Regions from separate parts of the Enterobacter sp. KBR-315C3_2022 genome, predicted to be linked through region 2. Evidence: predicted binding sites of a transcription regulator. Region 2 holds the regulator's gene; each other region holds the start of a gene.

Region 1 (2,204 bases), on a different contig from region 2:
AGAGAAGGTGCCGCTGGTGATGACGCCTTCGCGGTGGTTGCCGTCGGCATCGGTAAAGCGTACCGGCAGCTCGCCGCGCAGAACGCCTTTTTCCTTCATCACCAGGCCAACCAGCTGTTCGGTCCCTTTTTCACGCTGCATTTCCAGCGCTTCGCGCCCGATGAAGTCACGGTCGGCCGGTTCCCACGCAATGGTCCAGCCCATGTTGGCGGCCAGCGGAGAGACGCCTTCGTCCATCTCCTGGCCGTAGAGGTTCATTCCCGCTTCGAGGCGCAGCGTATCGCGCGCGCCCAGTCCGGCTGGCTTCACGCCCGCTTCCACCAGCGCGCGCCAGAAATCGGCGGCCTTCTCGTTCGGCATCGCAATTTCATAGCCCGCTTCACCGGTGTAGCCGGTGGTGGCGATAAACAGGTCGCCCGACTGCACGCCGAAGAACGGCTTCATGCCTTCGGTTGCTTTGCGCTGCTCGTCGCTGAACAGAGAGGCGGCTTTCGCCTGCGCGTTCGGCCCCTGCACGGCGATCAGCGACAGGTCATCGCGGACGGTGATGTCGATGGCGTAAGGTTCGGCGTGTTGGGTGATCCAGGAGAGGTCTTTTTCGCGGGTGGCGGAGTTAACAACGAGGCGGAAGAAATCTTCGGAGAAGTAGTAGACGATAAGGTCATCAATCACGCCGCCCGAGGCATTCAGCATGCCGGTATAAAGCGCTTTGCCCGGCGTCTTGAGCTTCGCAACGTCGTTTGCCAGCAGATAACGCAGAAACTCCCGGGTGCGGCTACCGCGCAGATCGACAATGGTCATGTGGGACACGTCGAACATACCGGCATCGGTGCGCACCGCGTGGTGCTCATCAATCTGCGAGCCGTAGTGCAGCGGCATCATCCAGCCGTGGAAGTCCACCATGCGGGCGCCGCACAACACGTGCTGTTCGTACAAAGGAGTCTGTTGAGCCATCTTTTCCTCGTTGAAAAATTCCACCGTGAAACCCGGTATCGGCCCCGTATCAGGCGCCGACGCAAACGTTCTCTTTTACCTGAACTTACCACCGAAGCTGGCGGTAAACCATAAGGTAAAGTGGGTCATCACATTAGCTTATGACTAAAAAACGCTAAAAAGCCTACAGAGTTATTCACTGGAAAAATGCGATTAAGCCCGCACAAAATTAACATTGATCTAACAGTATTCAGCACAGGGTGATATTTCATGCGGAAAAATGGGCCAGATTTCCGTCATGAAAAAAAGGTGAGATTAGATTATCTAATGCGAAAAAATGGGTGAAATTAGATTATTTCAAATGAGGGTATTTCCCCGGCGCCGAGGCCGGGAAATTATAGTGTGACGGGGGTCAATATTATTTAAGCCAGTCCGGCAGATCGTTAAGACCCATCGCCTGGCGGAGAAGCTGAGGCTTGACGCCGGGAAGCGTATCGGCAAGCTTCAGGCCGATATCGCGCAGCAGTTTTTTCGCCGGATTGGCCCCGGCAAACAGCTCGCGGAAGCCCTGCATGCCCGCCAGCATCATCGCCGCGCTGTGCTTGCGGCTGCGCTCGTAGCGTCGCAGGTACAAGTGCTGGCCAATGTCCTTCCCTTCGCGGTGCAGGCGACGCAGCTCTTCCACCAGCTCGGCCGCGTCCATAAAGCCGAGGTTCACGCCCTGTCCGGCCAGCGGATGAATGGTATGCGCCGCATCGCCGACCAGCGCCAGGCGGTGGGCCGCGAACTGGCGCGCGTAGCGGCCGGTCAGCGGGAACACCTGACGCTCGCTCTCCAGCTTACACAGGCCAAGGCGGTTATCAAAGGCCACGCAAAGCGCCTGATTAAAGGCTTCCGGCGTCGCGTTCTGCATCTGCTGCGCTTTTTCCGGCACCAGCGACCAGACGATCGAGCACAGGTGCGGATCGCTGAGCGGCAGGAAGGCCAGAATGCCGTCGTTGTGGAAAATCTGGCGCGCGACGCCGCCGTGCGGCTCGGCGGTGCGGATGGTGGCGACCATCGCATGATGGCGATAGTCCCAGTGCGTCAGCGGAATATCCGCCTTGCTACGCAGCCAGGAGTTTGCGCCGTCAGCGCCCACCACCAGACGCGCGGTGAGCATGTCGCCGCTTTGCAGGGTAATAAACGCCTCGTTTTCGCCCCAGGCCACCTGCTGGATCTGCGCGGGCGCCATCAGCGTCACGTCGCTGCAGGCCTGCGCTTTTTGCCAC
Region 2 (2,204 bases):
AATGGCGAGGGCCAGCAGGGGGAAATTGATTTTCATGCATTAACTCCGGATGCCGCGACGTACCACGACGCAGAACAAAGAAGCCAAAAGCATGACATCAATCACAAAAAATGAGAAGTTAACAATTTGGCAAAAGATATTTGCCGGAGACGTAACAATCAGGAAGGTTACAGGAGGGAGAAGAATCTCCCCCCGTCAAAATCAGTGCAGTGCAGCCGTCAGCCCACCGGCAACAATCAGCGCCAGAACAATAACGGTGGTCATCAGCGAAAACTTAAGATCGGTACTCATCAATTTTTCTCCTTTTAATCCCCACACGGAAAGTGAGCTTGCTCATTTTTACACAGTTTACGTCAAAAATCTTCCCGGATTTAAAATGATAACCACTTTTGCTCTTCCCCTTTTCCTCAAGATAGGACAAAATTCCACGCTAAATTTATTAGCGTACCGGCCATTGACCCCCTCCTGACGTCCTGTGTCGTTTTCCCGGCGTGTCGCAATTCAAAATTGCGTAATAAGGGTGAGAGAAGGCAAACGTTTACCTCCCCATTTTTCAGGGCATTAGGATAGGGTCTGGAGTGACATTTAATGGCAACAATTAAAGACGTAGCAAAACGCGCAAACGTTTCCACTACAACCGTATCACATGTTATTAACAAAACCCGCTTCGTGGCGGAAGAGACGCGCAACGCCGTCTGGGCTGCAATCAAAGAACTGCACTACTCACCGAGTGCGGTTGCGCGCAGCCTGAAGGTTAATCACACCAAGTCTATCGGCCTGCTGGCGACCAGCAGCGAAGCGGCCTACTTTGCCGAAATTATTGAAGCCGTTGAGAAAAACTGCTTCCAGAAAGGCTATACCCTGATTCTGGGCAACGCGTGGAACAACATTGAAAAGCAGCGCGCCTATCTGTCGATGATGGCGCAAAAGCGTGTCGATGGCCTGCTGGTCATGTGCTCTGAATACCCTGAGTCCGTTCTCTCCATGCTGGAGGAGTATCGCCACATTCCGATGGTGGTTATGGACTGGGGCGAGGCGCGCGCCGATTTCACCGACTCGGTCATCGATAACGCTTTTGAAGGCGGCTACATGGCCGGCCGCTATTTGATCGAGCGCGGACACCGCGATATCGGCGTCATCCCTGGCCCGCTGGAGCGCAACACCGGCGCGGGTCGTCTGGCCGGGTTCATGAAGGCGATGGAAGAGGCGCTGATCAGCGTGCCGGAAAACTGGATTGTTCAGGGCGACTTTGAGCCGGAGTCCGGCTACCGCGCGATGCAGCAGATCGTGTCGCAGCAGCACCGCCCTACCGCCGTCTTCTGCGGCGGCGACATCATGGCGATGGGCGCGCTCTGTGCGGCAGACGAGCTCGGCCTTCGCGTGCCTCAGGATATTTCGGTGATCGGGTATGACAACGTGCGCAACGCGCGCTTTTTCACCCCGGCGCTGACGACCATTCACCAGCCGAAAGATTCGCTGGGCGAAACGGCCTTCAACATGCTGATGGACAGGATTGTCAGCAAGCGCGAAGAGTCGCAGTCCATTGAGGTTCACCCTCGCCTGATTGAGCGTCGCTCCGTTGCGGACGGTCCTTTCCGCGACTACCGCCGTTAATCCTCTCCGGGGCCAGCTACGCTGGCTCCCGTAGCCACTCCCTGTTCAGCGTTTCGCTATCTCCCAGATACTCCAGCAGCCAGGCCATTGCGGGCGACACGTCATTTTGCTGCCAGGTCAGGCAGCAGGCCGCGTCCGGGAACGGATTTTCCAGCGTCAGGGCAACCCATTCACCGGCATCAATACGCGGACGCGCAAAGTGGACGGGCACCATACCTACGCACAGCCCCGCGCTCAGGCAGGTTGCTGAAGAGTCCCAGTCGGGCGCCACCACGCGCCGCTGGTTGTCCAGCAGCCAGGTGATACGCTTGGGCAGCGACCGCGACGTATCTTCCAGCACCAGCGACGGACAGTTGCGCAACGCGTCATCGCTCAGCGGTCCTTCCATCGCCGCCAGCGGATGATGGCGCGCAACAACGCAGGTCCAGCTCAGCATGCCCATGTCCCGAAAAGCGTAGCGCCCGCCCACGGGGATCGCCTGGGTCGCGCCGATAGCCATCTCTACCCTGCCGTCCGCCAGCGCGTCCCACACGCCGTTGAACACCTCCTGCGACACCCGCAGCTCGACGTCCGAGAAGTGACGGTAGAAA
Region 3 (2,204 bases), on a different contig from region 2:
TTGACAGAATTTATTGGCGGCAGTGGCGAGTGTCATAAAAAAACCAATGAGGGTAATAAATAATGATGAAGCGCAATATTCTGGCAGCGGTGATCCCTGCCCTGCTGGTAGCCGGTGCAGCTAACGCTGCAGAAATCTATAACAAAGACGGCAACAAACTGGATCTGTACGGTAAAGCCGTTGGTCTGCACTACTTCTCTGATGATTCCGGCAACGATGGCGACAAAACCTACGCGCGTCTGGGCTTCAAAGGCGAAACTCAGATCAACGACCAGCTGACCGGTTACGGCCAGTGGGAATATAACTTCCAGGGTAACAACTCTGAAGGCAGCGACGCGCAGACCGGTAACAAAACCCGTCTGGCCTATGCTGGTCTGAAATTCGGTGACGCAGGCTCCTTCGACTACGGTCGTAACTATGGCCTGGTGTACGACGTAATCGGTATTACCGATATGCTGCCTGAGTTCGGTGGCGACACTGGCGCGAGCGATGACTTCTTCGCTGGCCGTACCGGTGGCCTGGCAACTTACCGCAACAACAACTTCTTCGGCCTGGTTGATGGTCTGAACTTCGGCGTTCAGTACCTGGGCAAAAACGAACGTGACGATGCTGTTCGCTCTAACGGCGACGGTTGGGCAACGTCCATGAGCTACGAGTTTGACGGCTTCTCCGTACTGGGTGCTTACGGCGCGGCTGACCGTACCAACGCACAGCAGAACCTGGCCTGGGGTAAAGGCGACAAAGCTGAGCAGTGGGCAACCGGCCTGAAATATGATGCGAACAACATCTACCTGGCAGCGCTGTACGGCGAAATGCGCAACGCTGCGCGTCTGAGCAGCCGCGGCTTCGCTAACAAAACTCAGGACTTCTCCGTTGTTGCACAGTACCAGTTCGACTTCGGCCTGCGTCCATCCATCGCTTACTACAAATCTAAAGCGAAAGACGTAGAAGGTATCGGCGACGAAGACTACATCAACTACATCGATGTTGGCGCAACCTACTACTTCAACAAAAACATGTCCACCTACGTTGACTACATGATCAACCAGCTGAAAAGCGACAACAAGCTGGGCATGAGCAGCGACGACATCGTGGCTCTGGGTATCGTTTACCAGTTCTAATCAGTACACCACGCTGTTATATGCTTAAGAGACAGGGCTTCGGCCCTGTTTTTTTTATGGCTTTCAGAAAATAATAGCGACTTTTGAAAAGCCGCACGCTTTTCATCGCAAACGGTTGGCATTTTGTAAATCTCCCGTTAACCTGATAGCGGATTTCACTTCTGTCATCACAATGGAACTTCGTCATGTTTGAGAACATTACCGCCGCTCCTGCCGACCCTATTCTGGGCCTGGCCGATCTGTTTCGTGCCGACGACCGCCCTGGCAAAATCAACCTGGGTATTGGTGTGTATAAAGATGAAACCGGTAAAACGCCGGTTCTGACCAGCGTTAAAAAGGCAGAGCAGTATCTGCTGGAAAACGAAACCACCAAGAACTACCTCGGTATTGATGGTATTCCGGAATTCGGTCGCTGCACGCAGGAGCTGCTGTTCGGCAAAGGTAGCACCATTGTGAGCGACAAACGCGCTCGCACGGCGCAAACCCCAGGCGGTACCGGCGCGCTGCGCGTGGCGGCAGATTTCCTGGCGAAAAACACCTCCGTTAAGCGCGTGTGGGTAAGCAACCCAAGCTGGCCTAACCATAAGAGCGTTTTCAACTCTGCGGGTCTGGAAGTGTGCGAGTACGCCTATTACGACGCGGCGACCCACTCTCTGAACTTTGACGGCCTGCTGGCAAGCCTGAACGACGCGCAGGCGGGTGATGTGGTGCTGTTCCACGGCTGCTGCCATAACCCAACGGGTATCGATCCGACGCTTGAGCAGTGGGAACAGCTGGCGAAGCTGTCCGTCGAAAAAGGCTGGCTGCCGCTGTTCGACTTCGCGTATCAGGGCTTTGCCCGCGGTCTGGAAGAAGATGCGGAAGGTTTACGCGCGTTCGCTGCCGTTCACCAGGAGCTGATTGTCGCGAGCTCTTACTCCAAGAACTTTGGCCTGTACAACGAGCGCGTAGGTGCCTGCACGCTGGTTGCCGCCGATGAGCAAACCGTTGACCGCGCGTTCAGCCAGATGAAATCCGTGATCCGCGCCAACTACTCCAACCCACCGGCACACGGTGCGTCCGTGGTGGCGACGATTTTGAGCA
Region 4 (2,204 bases), on a different contig from region 2:
ACCGCAGAGATAGAACGCGATATGGCGCTGGATGTCCCGATGATGCGCCTGGTTCAGGGCGACGTCGGCTCAGGCAAAACGCTGGTTGCGGCGCTGGCCGCGCTGCGGGCAATCGCGCACGGCAAGCAGGTGGCGCTGATGGCTCCCACCGAGCTGTTGGCAGAGCAGCACGCCAACAACTTCCGCAGCTGGTTTGCCCCGCTCGGCGTGGAGGTCGGCTGGCTGGCTGGCAAGCAAAAAGGCAAGGCGCGCATCGCCCAGCAGGAGGCGATTGCCAGCGGCCAGGTACAGATGATTGTCGGTACGCATGCCATTTTCCAGGAGCAGGTACAGTTTAATGGTCTGGCGCTGGTCATCATCGATGAACAGCACCGGTTTGGCGTCCACCAGCGCCTGGCGCTGTGGGAGAAAGGGCTGCAGCAAGGCTTCCATCCGCATCAGCTGATCATGACCGCAACGCCTATCCCGCGCACGCTGGCCATGACCGCTTACGCCGATCTGGATACCTCCACCATCGACGAACTGCCTCCGGGACGCACGCCGGTGACTACCGTTGCCATTCCGGACACGCGCCGCAGCGATATCATCGACCGCGTGCGCAACGCGTGTACCCAGGAAGGACGTCAGGCGTACTGGGTCTGCACGCTGATTGAAGAGTCTGAGCTGCTGGAAGCCCAGGCCGCCGAAGCGACGTGGGAAGAGCTTAAGATCGCCCTGCCGGAGCTAAACGTTGGCCTGGTGCACGGGCGCATGAAGCCCGCTGAAAAACAGGCGGTTATGCAGTCGTTTAAGCAGGGCGAGTTGCATCTGCTGATTGCGACAACGGTCATCGAAGTGGGCGTGGACGTGCCAAACTCCAGCCTGATGATTATTGAAAACCCGGAACGCCTGGGCCTTGCGCAACTCCACCAGCTGCGCGGGCGCGTAGGACGCGGCGCGGTCGCCTCCCACTGCGTGCTGCTGTACAAAGCGCCGCTGTCAAAGACCGCGCAGATGCGCCTTCAGGTGCTGCGCGACAGCAACGACGGCTTTGTGATTGCGCAAAAAGATCTCGAGATCCGCGGTCCGGGCGAACTGTTGGGCACGCGCCAGACGGGCAACGCCGAATTTAAAGTGGCTGACCTGCTGCGCGATCAGGCCATGATCCCCGAAGTTCAGCGCCTTGCCCGCCATATTCATGAACGCTATCCAGAACAAGCTAACGCATTAATTGAGCGCTGGATGCCGGAAACCGAACGCTACTCTAACGCCTGAAAAACCGCTGAAAACGGCATTTGTAAAATTTACAAATGCAATCGTTTGCTTTTGCCGGGTGCTCAGCTAAAATGCCCGCTTTTCCACCGTGGGATTGCCGCCAATGTCCGTTAACATCGTCGAGTCTTCTGATGCGCAACCGATTGCGCAGAAGCATAACAGCGAATTAATTTACCGCCTTGAAGACCGCCCGCCGCTTCCTCAAACGCTTTTCGCCGCGTGTCAGCACCTGCTGGCCATGTTTGTCGCCGTTATTACCCCTGCGCTGCTGATCTGCCAGGCGCTCGGCTTACCGGCCGAAGATACGCAGCACATTATCAGCATGTCCCTGTTTGCTTCAGGCGTTGCCTCTATTATTCAAATCAAAGCCTGGGGGCCGGTGGGCTCCGGCCTGCTGTCGATTCAGGGCACCAGCTTTAACTTTGTCGCCCCGTTGATCATGGGCGGCACGGCGTTAAAAACCGGCGGCGCGGACGTTCCGACCATGATGGCGGCGCTGTTCGGCACCCTGATGCTGGCAAGCTGCACGGAGATGGTCATCTCCCGCGTGCTGCACCTGGCTCGCCGCGTGATAACGCCGCTGGTGTCCGGCGTGGTGGTGATGATCATCGGCCTGTCGCTGATTCAGGTCGGCTTAACGTCCATCGGCGGCGGCTATGCGGCGATGAGCGACCACACCTTCGGCGCGCCGAAAAACCTGCTGCTCGCGGGCGTAGTGCTGGGGATCATCATCCTGCTTAACCGCCAGCGCAATCCCTACCTGCGCGTGGCGTCTCTGGTTATCGCCATGGCGGCAGGCTATCTGCTGGCATGGGCGCTGGGCATGCTGCCGGAAAATACCGCGCCCACCAACGGCGCGCTGATTACCGTTCCCACGCCGCTCTATTACGGTCTGGGCATCGACTGGAGCCTGCTGCTGCCGCTGATGCTGGTCTTTATGATCACCTCGC

Evidence for each region. Region 2 encodes PurR, which represses purine synthesis genes. Its sites were predicted from a motif close to CANGCAAACGTTTGCNTG; they were not measured.
Region 1: a site for PurR is predicted at 1,013-1,030, ahead of gcvT (glycine cleavage system aminomethyltransferase GcvT). Genes of this name have one in related genera too.
Region 3: a site for PurR is predicted at 1,226-1,243, ahead of AB8804_RS04990 (amino acid aminotransferase). Genes of this name have one in related genera too.
Region 4: a site for PurR is predicted at 1,289-1,306, ahead of AB8804_RS09715 (NCS2 family protein). Genes of this name have one in related genera too.

The regions. Positions count from the first base shown of each region.
Region 1 covers NZ_JBGKEB010000014.1:76,388-78,591, forward strand. The annotation lists gene gcvT (glycine cleavage system aminomethyltransferase GcvT) at 1-954, opposite strand, end outside; gene ubiI (FAD-dependent 2-octaprenylphenol hydroxylase) at 1,352-2,204, opposite strand, start outside.
Region 2 covers NZ_JBGKEB010000012.1:8,324-10,527, reverse strand. The annotation lists gene AB8804_RS13885 (MFS transporter) at 1-36, opposite strand, end outside; gene AB8804_RS13880 (YnhF family membrane protein) at 202-291, opposite strand; gene purR (HTH-type transcriptional repressor PurR) at 589-1,614, shown strand; gene punR (DNA-binding transcriptional activator PunR) at 1,631-2,204, opposite strand, start outside.
Region 3 covers NZ_JBGKEB010000003.1:98,529-100,732, forward strand. The annotation lists gene ompF (porin OmpF) at 63-1,121, shown strand; gene AB8804_RS04990 (amino acid aminotransferase) at 1,307-2,204, shown strand, end outside.
Region 4 covers NZ_JBGKEB010000007.1:119,028-121,231, reverse strand. The annotation lists gene recG (ATP-dependent DNA helicase RecG) at 1-1,254, shown strand, start outside; gene AB8804_RS09715 (NCS2 family protein) at 1,358-2,204, shown strand, end outside.